2 regions of the Streptomyces sp. NPDC002680 genome follow, and region 2 is predicted to be linked to the other one. Evidence: riboswitches for the same ligand, from Rfam matches in the RefSeq annotation. Region 2 holds a riboswitch; the other holds the start of a gene.
The links. A riboswitch is a leader RNA that binds a small molecule or an ion and turns the genes downstream of it on or off. The one in region 2 is predicted to bind glycine.

Region 1 (8,180 bases), on a different contig from region 2:
GTCTTCCGGGCCTGACGCCGATGAGCGACAACGACAAGAGCGGCGCCGGCGACAAGCAGGCCGACGCGGGCGAGAACCGGTTGCGCGAGGAACTGCCCGAAGAGGTCTCTCCGGCGCCCTCGGCGGCCTCGGACGCGCAGGCCGTGGACGTGACGGCCGGCGAGGCGCCGGGACCGTCCCTGACCGGCCGTCAGCGGCTGGTGAACGGGCTGTGGCCGCTGCGGGTGACCCGGGCCCAACTGATCGTCGCCCTGCTGCTGTTCGGGCTCGGATTCGGGCTTGCGGTGCAGGTCGCGTCCACCAGCGACAGCGACGGGGCCCTGCGCGGTGCGCGTCAGGAAGATCTTGTACGCATCCTCGATGAACTGGATGACCGTACTCAGCGTCTTGAGGACGAGAAGCAGGGTCTCGAAGATCAGCGGACCGAGTTGGAGAACAGCTCGGACCAAGCTGAGGAGGCCCGTAAGCAGACGGTCGAGAAGGAGCGGCAACTGGGCATCCTGGCGGGCACGGTGGCTGCGCAGGGGCCCGGGATCACGCTGACCATCGAGGACACGAAGGGGACGGTCGAAGCCGACATGCTGCTCGACGCGATCCAGGAGTTGCGTGCGGCCGGTGCCGAGGCGATCCAGGTCAACGGCGTACGGGTCGTCGCGGGAACCTTTCTGGCGGACGAGGACGGCGGGGGAGTGAGCGTCGACGGGAACAAGATCGACGCTCCCTATCGTTTCAAGGTCATCGGCAAGCCACAGGACCTCGAACCGGCGCTCAACATCCCCGGGGGTGTGGTGCAGACCCTGGAGAAGGAGCAGGCCACCGTCACCGTGGAGCGGGCGGACAAGATCGTCGTGGACGCCTTGCGAGCGGCGAAGCAGCCTGACTACGCTCGGTCGTCCTCCCAGTGAACCGGGGGTGCATGGGGGCTGTCCGGGGAGGGCATGAGGTTGCGGGGGGTCGGCGCACCGAATGGGTGGTGCGTGGTGGAAACTGTCAGGTGGAGACGGACGTTGTGAGGATGTCCGGGTCGACCGGTAGGTGCAGTCAGGGTTCGTCCTGCCCCACGGGCGGGTCTGTTTCGGTCAAGGGGAATCGCCCGTGAAGTTGTTTGCGAAGTTGTTCGGCAAGAGCGCGCGAGAGGGCAGCGACAACGCGACCGCCCGCCATCGCGCACAGCCCGACGCGGAGGGCCAGCGCCCTCTGTTCCGGGACCAGGTCGGCGGTCCGGGCGGTGACGTTCCGGGAGGTCAGGGCGCGCCGTCTGTTGACCCTGCCCAGTCCGGGCGCATAGGTTTCGGGGAACCGTCAACCTCAAGTACGGGTGGAGAGTTTTCCTCCGACCCATATGCGTCCAATGCCCCGGCGGGGCAGCCGCGGCAGGAGGATCCGTCGATGTCGGCCCTTGTGTGTACGAGGTGCGGTAACCGCAACGCGGAGAACAGCCGCTTCTGCTCCAACTGTGGTGCGCCGCTGCGGGCCGGGGTCACTCCCGAGCGTCCGTCGGAGACGACGTCCACGATCTCCATCTCCGGTATCGAGGCGTACGACGCCGAGGTCACCGGGCAGACGCAGATGCCGATGCTCTCGCCCGAGGCGCAGGCCGCGGTGGACGCCCTGCCGCTCGGGTCGGCGCTTCTGGTGGTGCGTCGTGGCCCGAACTCGGGCAGCCGCTTCCTGCTGGACGGTGAGCTGACCACGGCCGGGCGTCATCCGCAGAGCGACATCTTCCTGGACGACGTGACCGTGTCGCGTCGTCACGTGGAGTTCCGACGGGGCCAGGACGGCCTGTTCACCGTCGCCGACGTGGGCAGCCTCAACGGCACGTACGTCAACCGTGAGCGGATCGACCAGGTCGGTCTGAACAACGGCGACGAGGTGCAGATCGGCAAGTACCGGCTGGTGTTCTACGCGAGCCAGCGGGGCTACTGACCCTCCTCCGGACCGAGTCCGGAGGGACCCCAGGGAAGGTCCATGCTTCAAACACCGAGCGGCGGTGCCGGCCACGGCATCGCCGCCGCGGACAGTGGGCTGATGAGCATCGGCACAGTGCTGAACGTGCTGCGCGACGAGTTCCCCGAAGTCACCATCTCCAAGATCCGTTTCCTGGAGTCGGAGGGGCTCATCGAGCCGCAGCGGACCCCTTCGGGGTACCGCAAGTTCAGCCCCGAGGACGTCGAGCGCCTCGGCCATGTCCTGAGAATGCAGCGGGACCACTATCTGCCCCTCAAGGTGATCAGGGAGTACCTGGACGCCATGGAGCGCGGGGAGGCCGTGTCGCTCCCCACCGTGGGCCGCCAGCGGGACGGTGAGCCGAGCCTGGAGCCCGAGGGGCCCACAGCCGTCCGGATCGGCCGGGCGGAGCTGCTCGCCGCCGCCGGGATCGGTGACGAGGAACTCGAGGAGTGGCAGTCGTACGGGCTGGTCGCTCCGCTGCCCGACGGGGCGTACGACGCGGAGACGGTGACTGTCGCCGCGCTCGTCGCCGAGCTGGGGCGGTTCGGGATCGAGCCACGGCATCTGCGGGTGATGAAGGCCGCCGCCGAACGTGAGGCAGGCCTGGTCGACCAGGTGGTGGCCCCGCTCAGGCTCCACCGCAATCCGCAGACCAGGGCCCTCGCGGAGGCCCGCAGCAAGGAACTGGCGGGGCTCACGGTGAAGCTGCACGCGGCCTTGGTGCGGATCGCGCTGGGAGTGCGGCAGCCCTGAGCGGAAGGGGCCGCCGGAGGGCGGATCGGCCACCCGTTCCGTGCTCGACTACCCAAACGTCCCGGGCACGGCCTAGGGTTGCTGTGTGAACGAGCTCGATGTCGTAGGTGTCCGGGTCGAAATGCCCTCCAACCAACCGATCGTGCTTCTGCGGGAAGTGGGAGGCGACCGCTACCTCCCCATCTGGATCGGACCGGGGGAGGCGACGGCGATCGCCTTCGCCCAGCAGGGCATGGCCCCCGCGCGACCGCTGACGCACGACCTGTTCAAGGACGTGCTGGAGGCCGTCGGCCAGGAGCTCACCGAAGTGCGCATCACGGACCTGCGCGAGGGTGTCTTCTACGCGGAGCTGGTGTTCGCCAGCGGGGTCGAGGTGAGCGCGCGCCCGTCCGACGCCATAGCGCTGGCGCTGCGCACCGGGACGCCGATCTACGGCAGCGACGGAGTGCTCGACGACGCCGGGATCGCGATCCCGGACGAGCAGGAGGACGAGGTGGAGAAGTTCCGCGAGTTCCTCGACCAGATCTCCCCCGAGGACTTCGGGACCAACAGTCAGTGAGCCCTGACGGCGACGGTTGACGAGGCTCGGGCGGCTCCACGGACCTGGTGGTCGGTGGAGCCTGACTTTTGCCCGGTGACGTCACGGATGATGGCAATTGCCAGCGGCGTGTGAGAGCGTCGTGCGGCCCATGCGGAGCGCATTCGGCTAGCCTTTCCCCGCGGTGGGGTACGGGAAACCACTCCTAGGGTGATTATCACTCGGCGTGCCGAGTGTGGCGATCGTTGACGCACCCCTGGTGACTGCCTACCGTCGAGAAGGCAGGTCAAGGACGGAGGTCGGCGTGAGAAGCAGCGGCGACGGTACGGCTGGGGGTGCCCCCGGACGCGGTCTGGGGGAGAGCGGCCCGTACCCGCTTCAGGGCAGCGCGGCCGATCACGTTCCGCGGCGGCCGACGGCTGTAGCAGGCGGCGGAGGGGCGACATCCATGGCGTCCGAGGAGATCGGCTACCGCGGTCCGACGGCGTGTGCGGCGGCCGGCATCACTTACCGCCAGTTGGACTACTGGGCGCGCACCGGGCTGGTCGAGCCGAGTGTGCGGCCCGCTCACGGGTCGGGGACGCAGCGGCTCTACAGCTTCCGGGACGTTGTCGTCCTGAAGGTCGTGAAGCGCTTTCTCGACACCGGTGTCTCGTTGCAGAACATCCGTACGGCGATCCAGCATCTGAGGGCGTGCGAGTTCCGGGATCTGGAGCGCCTGACGCTGATGAGCGACGGCGCGACCGTCTACGAATGCACGTCCCCCGACGAGGTGCATGCGCTGCTCCAGGGCGGGCAGGGCATCTTCGGCATCGCCGTCGGTGTGGTGTGGCGAGATGTGGAAAGCGCTCTCTCGCAGCTGCACGGGGAGCGCGTCGACACGGGCGAGACGCTTGTCGGGCACAACCCGGCGGACGAGCTGGCGCGGCGGCGCAACCGGGCGGTCTGACCGGCCCCGCCTCGGCGTTCCGGGGCGTTGTCAGTGGCGTAGGGCAGCATCGGACATGTGAGAAACGCGCCCACGATCCTGCATCTCGACATGGATGCCTTCTTCGCCTCGGCGGAGCAGGCGTCCAAGCCGAGTCTGCGCGGGAAGGCCGTGGTCGTGGGCGGGCTGGGGCCGCGCGGGGTGGTCGCGACGTGTTCGTACGAGGCCCGGGTGTTCGGGGTCCACTCCGCGATGCCGATGGGCCAGGCGCGGCGACTCGCGCCGAACGCCGCGTATCTCGTGCCGAGGTTCGGGTTCTACCGGTCGATCAGCGAGCAGGTCATGGCGCTGCTGCGGGCGCTGTCGCCGCTGGTGGAGCCGCTCAGCCTGGACGAGGCGTTCGTGGACCTGGAGGCCGGGGGAGCGGCCTGGGACGAGGCGTCGGCGCGGCTGGCCGGGGCGAAGCTGCGCGCTGACATACGGGCGGTCACGGGGCTCACGGGATCGGTGGGTCTCGCCGCGTCCAAGATGCTTGCGAAGATCGCCTCCGAGCAGGCCAAGCCGGACGGACTGGTGCTGATCGAGCCCGGGACCGAGCGGGCGCTGCTCGGGCCGATGTCGGTGCGGATCCTGCCCGGGGTCGGGCCGACGACGGGCGACCATCTGCGGCGGGCGGGCATCAGTACCGTCGACGAGCTGGCCGAGGCGGGCGAGGACGAACTCGTACGGCTGCTGGGGAAGGCGCACGGGCACGGGCTGTACGCGATGGCGTTGGCGCACGACGAGCGGTCCGTGGTGGCCGAGCGGGAGACCAAGTCCGTGTCGGTCGAGGACACGTACGACGTGGACATCCATGACCGGGTCCGGGTGGGGACGGAGGTGCAGCGGCTGGCGGACCGGTGTGTGCGGCGGCTGCGCGGGGCCGGGCTGTCGGGGCGGACCATCGTCCTCAAGGTGCGGCGGTACGACTTCTCCACGCTGACCCGGTCCGAGACGCTCCGTGGGCCCACGGACGACCCCGGGGTGGTGCGGGAGGCGGCGGCCCGGCTGCTGGAGTCCGTGGACACGACGGGTGGTGTGCGACTGCTCGGGGTCGGGGTGAGCGGCCTCGCCGACTTCACGCAGGAGGATCTGTTCGCCCAGGCCGCCGGGGAGTTGGCGGCGCTGGAGTTGGTGGAGGAGGCCGAGCACGAGGGTGGTGAGCAGCAGGAGGTGCTGCCCGTCGAGCGGCACTGGACGACCGGGCACGACGTGCGGCATGCCGACTTCGGACACGGGTGGGTGCAGGGGAGTGGGCTCGGGCGGGTGACCGTGCGGTTCGAGACGCCGGACTCGGAGCAGCCGGGACGGGTGCGGACGTTCCGGACCGACGATCCCGCGCTGGAGCCGGCGGATCCGCTGCCGCTGGTGTCCTCCGGGCCGCGAAGACCCGACGGTCCGGACGAGGGACCGACCGGTCAGGAGTCGTCCGAGCCTGCCAGCTTGCCGAAGTCGTGGTCCGGGAACGGAGGAGGGGGCGCCACGTCGAGGCCGTAGTGGTGGTAGAGCTGGAGTTCCTGTTCCGGGGAGAGGTGGCGGCCCACGCCGAAGTCGGGGGCGTCCTTGATCAGGGACCGTTCGAAGGGGACGCGCAGTGTGCCGTCGATCAGTTCGCTGGGTTCCAGGGGCACGAAGGCGTCCCTGCTGAACAGCCCTGTCCGTATGGCCGCCCACTCCGGCACGCCCGTCGCGTCGTCGAGGTAGACCTCGTCGATCGTGCCGATCTTGGTGCCGTTGCGGTCGAAGGCCTTGCGGCCGATCAGGTTGCGCGGATCGATGTCGGTCTGCACGGCGGGCCCTCCGTATGGTCGCAACTCATCCGTAAGCACTACAAAAGAGCACATCGGGGCAGGTGGCCACTCGAAGGTCTGTGCGTGGAGCCGCTGATAGGCTGGCCAATGGCTGCTGACCCTGTGCGGGAGAGTCCTCCGGAACCTCGGAGGCGCCGAAGGAGCAACTCCTCCCCGGAATCTCTCAGGCCCCTGTACCGCACGGACGAGGTCACTCTGGAAAGCAGGGCGGAGGACATGGTCTCCGCTCTCACCGACGGTGAAAGCCGGGACGTCAGCGCGTTGGCAGCCCGGTGAAGCTCTCAGGTCGAGATGACAGAGGGGGAGGCCGTTCGGGCACCCGTGCCGTGGTGCCCCTCGAAGGTCGCTAACGACCAGGAGGCCTCCGTAATGACCGCCCATCGCACTTCGCTCGCCGTACTCGAACAGGGCACGCCCTTCGAGCGGCGCCACATCGGGCCCGATCGCGAGGACCGGGCCAAGATGCTCGCGCAGGTCGGATACGGCTCGCTCGACGAGCTGACGGCCGCCGCGGTCCCGGATGTGATCAGGAACGCCGACGCGCTCGATCTGCCGGGCGCCCGCACCGAGGCCGAGGTACTGGCCGAACTGCGATCGCTGGCCGACCGGAACCAGGTGCTCGGGTCCATGATCGGGCTCGGGTACTACGGGACCTTCACCCCGCCGGTCATCCTGCGGAACGTGATGGAGAACCCGGCCTGGTACACCGCGTACACGCCGTACCAGCCGGAGATCTCGCAGGGGCGCCTCGAAGCGCTGCTGAACTTCCAGACCATGGTCGCCGACCTCACCGGGCTGCCCACTTCCGGCGCCTCGCTGCTCGACGAGGGCACCGCGGCCGCCGAGGCCATGGCCCTGTCCCGACGCATGGGCAAGAACAAGAAGGGCCTCTTCCTCGTCGACGCGGACGCCCTGCCGCAGACCGTCGCGGTCATCCAGACGCGGGCCGAGCCGGTCGGTGTCGAGGTCGTCGTCGCCGACCTGAGCGCGGGCATCCCGGACGACATCGCGGGGCGCGAGATCAACGGCGTGCTGCTTCAGTACCCGGGCGCCTCCGGAGCCGTACGGGATCTGAAACCCGTCGTCGAGCAGGCGCACGGGCTCGGTGCCGTCGTCACCGTCGCCGCCGATCTGCTGGCCCTGACGCTGCTCACCTCGCCCGGTGAACTCGGCGCGGACATCGCGGTCGGGACGACCCAGCGGTTCGGGGTGCCGATGGGTTTCGGCGGGCCGCACGCCGGATACATGGCCGTGCGTGAGCAGTTCGCGCGCAGTCTGCCCGGGCGGCTCGTGGGTGTCTCCGTGGACGCGGACGGGCACAAGGCGTACCGGCTCGCCCTGCAGACGCGCGAGCAGCACATCCGCCGCGAGAAGGCGACCAGCAACATCTGTACGGCCCAGGTCCTGCTGGCCGTCATGGCAGGCATGTACGCCGTGCACCACGGGCCCGACGGGCTGCGGACCATCGCCCGGCGGACCCACCGGTACGCCACGATCCTGGCCGCCGGGCTGACTGCGGGCGGCGTCGAGGTCGTCCACGGGGCCTACTTCGACACGCTCACCGTGCGGGTGCCCGGGAAGGCCGGTGAGGTCGCCGCCGCCGCGCGTGAGCACGGGGTGAACCTGCACCTCGTCGACGCGGACCGGGTGTCCGTCTCCTGCGACGAGACGACCACGCGGGCCCACCTGGGCGCCGTATGGACCGCGTTCGGGGTCGAGGGCGACATCGAAGCACTCGACGCGGGCGCCGAGGACACGCTGCCGGAGGCGCTGCTGCGCACCGACGACGTACTCACGCACCCCGTCTTCCACCAGTACCGCTCCGAGACCGCGATGCTGCGCTACCTGCGTCGGCTCGCCGACCGTGACTACGCGCTCGACCGGGGCATGATCCCGCTGGGCTCCTGCACCATGAAGCTCAACGCGACCACCGAGATGGAGCCGGTCACCTGGCCCGAGTTCGGGCAGCTGCACCCCTTCGCGCCCGCCGAGCAGGCGCAGGGCTATCTGACGCTCATCCGGGAGCTGGAGGAGCGGCTCGCCGAGGTCACCGGGTACGACAAGGTGTCGCTCCAGCCGAACGCCGGTTCGCAGGGCGAGCTGGCCGGGCTGCTCGCCGTACGCGGATATCACCGTGCCAACGGCGACGAGCAGCGGACGG
Region 2 (8,180 bases):
GTCGAGGAGGAGCAGGTGGAGGGTGCCGCCCCGACGGCGGGCCTCACGGGCCAGCCAGCCGCGCACCCAGGCCTGCGTACCGCAGTCGTGCACGACGACCCCGGCGCCGGAGCGCAGGGCGCGGCGCAGTCCGGCGTAGTGGGCGAGACGGACGAGGGGGCGGTAGACCGCGTAGGGGAGGAAGGAGGGCGTACGGGCGTCCCAGCGGTCGCGGGTGTTCTGGGAGTCGATGCCGGGGCCGCGCACCGCCCGGCGCATCAGCGTGGACTTGCCGCTGCCGGGCAGGCCGGTGACCACGACGAGGTCGCGGGCGCCGAAGGTGAGGCCGTGCGGGCTGTGGCCCGAGCGCTCCCGCAGATCGCGGATCACGGGTGCCGGGCGCGGGGCGCACGCCTCCCGGGCGGGGGCGGCGGGCTGCGTGGGCAGCGCGTCGGTCAGTGCGAGGGCTGAGGTCGTCGCGTACGCCGTGGTCCTGTTCACCGTGATCGTCCTCCCATGGGGTCGGGAAGTACCGTCCCCGTCGAGTGTAAAGAGAAGGTAATACGCGGTGTCTCTCGTTTGGGTCCGATTACTGCAACAGGCCTGCTACAGGGCCGTATGTGTGCCTGTGGCACGACTGTGCCCCCTCTGTGAAGGGTCCCCCTGCCGTGCCGAGGCAATGCGTGCGATGATGTGCCCGCCAACTGCATACCGGCCGCTTGAATCCGCGCGGGAGAGTTCCGGACACCTACGGGTGGCCGGGCGCCGAAGGAGCAAGTCCCTCCCTTGAATCTCTCAGGCCCCGTACCGCGCGGGCGAGGCACATCTGAAAAGCGGGCCGCCGGTCCTGTGACCAGCGGCTCCACCCACGGTGCAAGCCATGTTCTTCATGGCGAACCTCTCAGGTTCCGATGACAGATGGGGAGGAACGACCTCGCCGTCATGCCCTGGGAGCACAACCGATGAGCAGTAGCCCTGTCCTGCGTCTGACCGCGCTCGATGCCCTGCATCGTTCGCTCGGCGCGACGATGACCGACTTCGCCGGCTGGGACATGCCCCTGCGGTACGGCTCCGAGCGCGACGAGCATGTCGCGGTGCGTACCCGGGCCGGTCTCTTCGATCTCTCGCACATGGGCGAGATCACCGTGACCGGGCCGGAGGCCGCCGCCCTCCTCGACTACGCGCTGGTCGGCAACATCGGGTCCGTAGCCGTGGGCCGCGCCCGCTACACGATGATCTGCCGGGCCGACGGCGGCATCCTCGACGACCTGATCGTCTACCGGCTGGCGGACACCGAATACCTGGTCGTGGCCAACGCCGGCAACGCGCAGATCGTGCTCGATGCTCTGCTGGAGCGGTCCGACAGCTTCGACGCGGTGGTCCGCGACGACCGGGACGCCTACGCGCTGATCGCCGTACAGGGCCCGGAGTCCCCCGGCATCCTCGCCTCCCTCACCGACGCCGATCTCGACGGCCTGAAGTACTACGCGGGCCTGCCCGGCACGGTCGCCGGTGTCCCCGCCCTCATCGCGCGCACCGGATACACCGGCGAGGACGGCTTCGAGCTGTTCGTGGCGCCGGGCGACGCGGAGAAGGTGTGGCAGGCGCTGACCGACGCGGGTACGCCCGCCGGGCTGGTCCCCTGCGGCCTGTCCTGCCGGGACACCCTGCGCCTGGAGGCGGGCATGCCGCTGTACGGGCACGAACTGACCACCTCCCTCACCCCCTTCGACGCCGGGCTCGGCCGGGTCGTCAAGTTCGACAAGGCGGGCGACTTCGTGGGCCGCGCGGCCCTGCGCGAGGCCGCCGAGCGTGCCTCGTACGAGCCGCCGCGGGTCCTGGTCGGCCTGGTCGCCGAGGGGCGTCGCGTCCCGCGCGCGGGGTACGCGGTCGTCGCCGACGGCCGGGTGATCGGCGAGGTCACCTCGGGCGCCCCCTCCCCCACGCTCGGCAGGCCGATCGCGATGGCGTACGTCGACTCCACGCACGCGGCGCCGGGCACGGCGGGCGTGGGCGTGGACATCCGGGGCAGCCACGAGCCGTACGAGGTCGTGGCGCTGCCGTTCTACAAGCGTCAGAAGTAGCTCTCGCCCCGGCACCCCGTCATGAGCAACGCGTGTCATGGCTGCTCACGGGCAGTCCCTGTAGTACCCCATGCATGACCAGTCCCCCGCGTACAGGAGAATTCAGGCCATGAGCAACCCCCAGCAGCTGCGCTACAGCAAGGAGCACGAGTGGCTGTCGGGCGCCGAGGACGGCGTCTCGACGGTCGGTATCACCGAGCACGCGGCCAACGCGCTCGGCGATGTCGTGTACGTCCAGCTTCCCGAGGTAGGTGCCACGGTGGCCGCGGGCGAGACCTGCGGTGAGCTGGAGTCGACCAAGTCCGTCAGCGACCTGTACTCCCCGGTCTCCGGTGAGGTCACCGAGGTCAACGAGGACGTCTCCAACGACCCGTCGCTGGTGAACTCCGCCCCGTTCGAAGGCGGTTGGCTCTTCAAGGTGCGCGTCGCGGAGGAGCCGGGCGACCTGCTCTCCGCGGACGAGTACACCGCGTTCTCCGGCAGCTGAGATCCCCGAGCCGATATCCCCGGCCAAGGACGTAAGGACGTACTGACCCCATGTCGCTTCTGAACACTCCCCTGCACGAGCTGGACCCGGAGGTCGCCGCCGCCGTCGACGCCGAGCTGAACCGTCAGCAGTCCACCCTGGAGATGATCGCCTCGGAGAACTTCGCTCCGGTCGCGGTCATGGAGGCCCAGGGCTCGGTCCTCACCAACAAGTACGCCGAGGGCTACCCGGGTCGCCGCTACTACGGCGGCTGCGAGCACGTCGACGTCGCCGAGCAGATCGCGATCGACCGGGTCAAGGAGCTGTTCGGCGCCGAGTACGCCAACGTCCAGCCGCACTCGGGCGCCTCCGCCAACCAGGCCGCGCTGTTCGCGCTGGCCCAGCCCGGCGACACCATCCTCGGCCTGGACCTGGCGCACGGCGGCCACCTCACCCACGGGATGCGGCTGAACTTCTCCGGCAAGCAGTTCAATGTGGTCGCGTACCACGTGGACGAGGCCGGCCTTGTCGACATGGCCGAGCTGGAGCAGCTCGCCAAGGAGCACCGGCCGAAGGTGATCATCGCGGGCTGGTCGGCGTACCCGAGGCAGCTGGACTTCGCGGAGTTCCGCCGGATCGCGGACGAGGTGGGCGCGTACCTCTGGGTCGACATGGCGCACTTCGCCGGGCTGGTCGCGGCGGGGCTGCACCCGAACCCGGTGCCGTACGCGGACGTCGTCACCTCGACGACCCACAAGACGCTGGGCGGCCCGCGCGGCGGGATCATCCTGGCCAAGCAGGAGTTCGCGAAGAAGCTGAACTCGTCCGTCTTCCCGGGCTTCCAGGGCGGCCCCCTGGAGCACGTGATCGCGGCGAAGGCGGTGTCCTTCAAGGTCGCCGCTTCGGACGACTTCAAGGAGCGCCAGCGGCGTACGGTGGAGGGCGCGCAGCTGCTCGCCGAGCGCCTCGTGCGTGCGGACGTCACGGAGCACGGCGTGTCCGTCCTCTCCGGCGGTACGGACGTCCACCTGGTCCTCGTCGACCTGCGCAACTCGGAGTTGGACGGCAAGCAGGCGGAGGACCGGCTCCACGAGGTCGGCATCACCGTCAACCGGAACGCGATCCCGAACGACCCGCGTCCGCCGATGGTGACGTCGGGGCTGCGGATCGGTACCCCGGCCCTCGCGACCCGCGGCTTCACGGCCGAGGACTTCGCGGAGGTCGCGGACGTCATCGCCGAGACCCTGAAGGCGCCCGCTCCCTTCGGGGAGGCCGACGCAGAAGCTCTGAAGGCCCGTGTGAAGGCGCTGGCCGACAAGCACCCGCTGTACCCCGGCCTGAACAAGTAGTTCTTCCTGGCGGGGGCACCCGACGACGTGTGCCCCCGCCCTCTCTGAGGAGTCACCGTGGCCGTTTCGGTCTTCGACCTGTTCTCGATCGGTATCGGCCCGTCCAGCTCCCACACGGTCGGCCCCATGCGCGCGGCCCGGCTGTTCGCCCGCCGGCTGCGCAACGAGGAGGTCCTCGGGGCGGTGGCGTCGGTCCGGGCGGAGCTGTACGGCTCGCTCGGCGCGACCGGCCACGGCCACGGCACGCCCAAGGCGGTGCTGCTCGGCCTGGAGGGCGCCTCGCCGCGCACGGTGGACGTGGAGGGCGCGGACGTCCGGGTCGAGCAGATCAAGGAGTCGGGCCGGCTCAGGCTCCTCGACGACCACGAGATCGCCTTCTCCTTCGACGACGACCTGGTCCTGCACCGCCGTAAGACACTCCCCTACCACGCGAACGGCATGACCCTGTGGGCGTACGACGCCTCGGGGACCGAGCTGCTCTCGAAGACGTACTACTCAGTGGGCGGCGGCTTCGTCGTCGACGAGGACGCGATAGGCGCGGACAGGATCAAGCTCGACGACACCCCGCTGAAGTACCCCTTCCGTACGGGCGACGAGCTGCTGCGCCTGGCGAAGGAGACGGGGCTGTCGATCTCCGCGCTGATGCTGGAGAACGAGCGGGCCTGGCGCACCGAGGACGAGATCCGCTCCGGGCTGCTGGACATCTGGCGCGTGATGCAGGCCTGCGTGTCACGCGGTATGTCCCGCGAGGGCATCCTGCCGGGCGGGCTCCGGGTGCGCCGCCGCGCGGCCATGTCGGCGCGTCAACTCCGGGCGGAGGGCGAGCCGTTGGCCCGCGCGATGGAGTGGATCACGCTGTACGCGATGGCGGTGAACGAGGAGAACGCGGCGGGCGGCCGGGTCGTGACGGCCCCGACGAACGGGGCGGCGGGGATCATCCCGGCGGTCCTGCACTACTACATCAACTTCGTGCCGGGCGCCGACGAGGACGGCGTGGTCCGCTTCATGCTGGCCGCCGGCGCGATCGGCATGCTGTTCAAGGAGAACGCGTCCATCTCCGGCGCGGAGGTCGGCTGCCAGGGCGAGGTCGGCTCGGCCTGCTCGATGGCGGCGGGCGCGCTGGCGGAGGTGCTCGGCGGCTCCCCGGAGCAGGTCGAGAACGCGGCCGAGATCGGCATGGAGCACAACCTCGGCCTGACCTGCGATCCGGTCGGCGGCCTGGTCCAGATCCCGTGCATCGAGCGGAACGGCATGGCCGCGGTGAAGGCGGTCACGGCGGCGCGGATGGCGATGCGGGGGGACGGGTCGCACAAGGTGTCCCTGGACAAGGTCATCAAGACGATGAAGGAGACGGGGGCGGACATGAGCGTGAAGTACAAGGAGACCGCGCGCGGCGGCCTCGCGGTGAACATCATCGAGTGCTGAGGGCGTAGGCCCTGGCGTCGCTGCCGGGTTCCGAGGGAGAGCTCGCCCCAGCGCCCTCGGGCAAATCCAGGCATGGAATCCATAAGTAACAAACACGGAATGGCTGGGCAATCTCCGTGGGTCACTCTCGCCTTGGTCGTCCGGCAGGAGGAAGTCGGCGCTGAGCACGGAGGGAAACGCGATGAGCCTTGTCAGCGAGTGCTGCATGGACCTCCGGTGCCGTGTCCACCAGTCGGCCTGGACGCGTGGACGCGTGGCGCACGGTTCACATTCGGCGTCCGAGGGCTCTCACGCCTGACCCACGCACCGTTGGCCGGGCCGATCGCCCTGCCCGGTCTGTGGTTCCGCGGTGTCGCTCTCCCTGGACCGGCTCGTCGCCACGCGCTTTCCCCACGTACTTCTCCAGACGCCGTCGTCCTGGCGTCTGCGCCTCATGGTGCCTGCTGGGCCGTTCCGGCAGCGTTTCATAGAAGGACCTTCGCATGACCACTGCTCTGCCCAGGCCTGCCCCGGCCGCCGTACGCCTGCTCGACGTGCCCCTGGTGTCCTACCGGGTGGGCGTCAGCGTGCCGGCCGACCGGAGCTCCATCGCCTACCGGCGCGGACTGCGGGACCTGGGCCTGAGCCACTTCTTCAGCGCGTAGGGGCCTGCTGTGAAGACCCTCGACGGCTTCATGACCCACGTCATGGCCAAGGCGTCCGCCGCCGGCCGGCAGCCCGGCCAGATGCACACCGAACGCTTCGCCCCGGCAGTTCCGTTACCTGCCGAGGGCGAACGTACGGGCTTCGCCCCATCCGGGTTCCGCCCCATCCAGGTTCTTCATGTCCGCCATGAGCCGGTACCCACCCGGCCAGTGAAAGGAACGCGTGCAATGACCAGAAGTTCGAGCAACGACGGCAGAGCGTTCGCCGCCGCCGACCGCCGTCTCTTCCTCAAGCGGGGACTGCAACTCGGCGGTGCCGTGATGCTCGGCGGCCCGCTGCTCGCCGCATGCGGCGACTCCGACTCGTCGTCCTCCAGCGCGTCCTCGTCGTCCGGTTCCAAGGGTTTCGGTGAGCTGACGCTGCGGCTGTCCTGGATCAAGAACGTCGAGTTCGCGGGCAGCTACATCGCGGACAGCAAGGGCTACTACACGGACGAGGGCTTCTCGAAGGTCACCCTGATCGGCGGCGGCCCGTCCGCGACGCCGATGGAGACGGACGTCGTGACCAAGAAGGCGCTCGTCGCGATCAGCGCCCCCGACATCACCGGCGCCGCCGTCTCCAAGGGTGCACCGCTGAAGATCATCGGCGCGCAGTTCCAGAGGAACCCGTTCTGCATCATGTCGATGGCCAAGGACCCGATCGCCAAGCCGGAGGACATGTACGGCAAGAAGATAGGCGTCCAGGCGGGCAACGAGTCCGTGTGGGCGGCGTACGTCAAGGCCACCGGGCTGGACGAGTCGAAGATCACGAAGGTGCCGGTGCAGTTCGACCCGCTGCCCCTGACCCAGGGCACCGTGGACGGCTGGTTCTCCTTCGTGACCAACGAGCCGAACACGCTGCGACTGAAGGGTTTCAAGGTCTCGACGATGCTGCTCGCCGACACCGGCTACCCGCTGGTCTCGGAGACCTACTGTGTCCGCCAGGACACCATCGACAAGCAGCGCGACCTGCTCAAGGCGTTCCTGCGCGCGGAGATCAAGGGCTGGAAGGCGAGCATCGCCGACCCGGCGCTCGGCGCGAAGCTCGCGGCCGAGACGTACGGCAAGGGACTCGGACTGACGACCGAGGAGCAGACCCTTGAGTCCGCGGACCAGAACAAGCTGCTCGTGAGCGCCGACACCCAGAAGAACGGCCTGTTCACGGTCACGCCGGAGCTGATCGAGGAGAACCTCAAGACACTGAAGTACGGCGGCCTCGACATCACCGCCGACAAGCTCTTCGACCTCTCGATCCTCGAAGAGGTCTACAAGGAGGACACCAGCCTCGTCTGAGGCTCCGGCGGTACCGGTGCGGCTCCGTCGGCCCACCGGTACCGGCTTCCCGTACCCGTACCCGTACCCGCACCCGTACCCGCACACCGCAGACCGAGGTCGCCAACTGATGAGTACCGCCGCCGCTGTTCCCGAAGCATCCGACGACGCACCCTCCGGTGCCGGTACCGGACTGTCCCTGCGCGGGCTGAGCAAGGAGTTCAAGCTCGGCCGACGCCACGTACCCGCACTGGCCGGCGTCGACCTGGACACGGCCGAGGGCCAGTTCCTCGCGCTGCTCGGGCCGTCGGGCTGCGGCAAGTCGACCGTTCTGCGGATCCTCGCCGGGCTCGACAGCCCGACCTCCGGTACGGCGCTCGTGCACGGCGAGGACCCGGAGGCGGCTCGCAAGCGGCACCACCTGGGCATAGCCTTCCAGGACGCCGCGCTGCTGCCGTGGCGCTCGGTCGCCGCCAACATACGGCTGCCGCTGGAGATCAGCGGAATCAAGCCCGACCCGGCGGCGATCTCCGACCTCATCAAGCTGGTCGGCCTCGAAGGCTTCGAGAAGGCCCGCCCCGCCCAGCTCTCCGGCGGCATGCGGCAGCGCGTCGCCATCGCCCGTTCGCTGGTCGTCGACCCCAAGGTGCTGCTGCTGGACGAGCCGTTCGGCGCCCTGGACGACATGACCCGCCAGCGGCTCAACCTCGAACTCCAGCGCATCTGGCAGGCCCGCGCGGTGACCACCCTGCTCGTCACCCACTCCATCAACGAGGCCGTCCTGCTCAGCGACACCGTCGCCGTGATGTCCCCCCGGCCCGGCCGGATCGTGGAGGTCGTCACCATCGACCTGCCCCGGCCGCGTACCCCGGAGATGATGCGCTCGGCCGAGTTCCACGCATACGCCGACCAGTTGTCGGAA

Region 1: it holds a riboswitch for glycine, as region 2 does, so the genes downstream of both, gcvP (aminomethyl-transferring glycine dehydrogenase) here and gcvT (glycine cleavage system aminomethyltransferase GcvT) in region 2, are expected to answer to the same signal.

Annotation. Positions count from the first base shown of each region.
Region 1 covers NZ_JBIAQP010000040.1:8,953-17,132, reverse strand. Annotated here, with positions in the region: gene ACFYXF_RS51445 (small basic family protein) at 1-15, shown strand, start outside; gene ACFYXF_RS51440 (DUF881 domain-containing protein) at 21-905, shown strand; gene ACFYXF_RS51435 (FHA domain-containing protein) at 1,036-1,926, shown strand; gene ACFYXF_RS51430 (MerR family transcriptional regulator) at 1,969-2,703, shown strand; gene ACFYXF_RS51425 (bifunctional nuclease family protein) at 2,789-3,262, shown strand; gene ACFYXF_RS51420 (MerR family transcriptional regulator) at 3,546-4,190, shown strand; gene ACFYXF_RS51415 (DNA polymerase IV) at 4,248-5,705, shown strand; gene ACFYXF_RS51410 (PRC-barrel domain-containing protein) at 5,627-5,998, opposite strand; glycine riboswitch at 6,115-6,208, shown strand; gene gcvP (aminomethyl-transferring glycine dehydrogenase) at 6,389-8,180, shown strand, end outside.
Region 2 covers NZ_JBIAQP010000002.1:584,203-592,382, reverse strand. Annotated here, with positions in the region: gene ACFYXF_RS09185 (AAA family ATPase) at 1-486, opposite strand, end outside; glycine riboswitch at 700-799, shown strand; gene gcvT (glycine cleavage system aminomethyltransferase GcvT) at 942-2,063, shown strand; gene gcvH (glycine cleavage system protein GcvH) at 2,173-2,550, shown strand; gene glyA (serine hydroxymethyltransferase) at 2,601-3,878, shown strand; gene ACFYXF_RS09165 (L-serine ammonia-lyase) at 3,936-5,303, shown strand; gene ACFYXF_RS09160 (hypothetical protein) at 5,786-5,947, shown strand; gene ACFYXF_RS09155 (ABC transporter substrate-binding protein) at 6,176-7,279, shown strand; gene ACFYXF_RS09150 (ABC transporter ATP-binding protein) at 7,389-8,180, shown strand, end outside.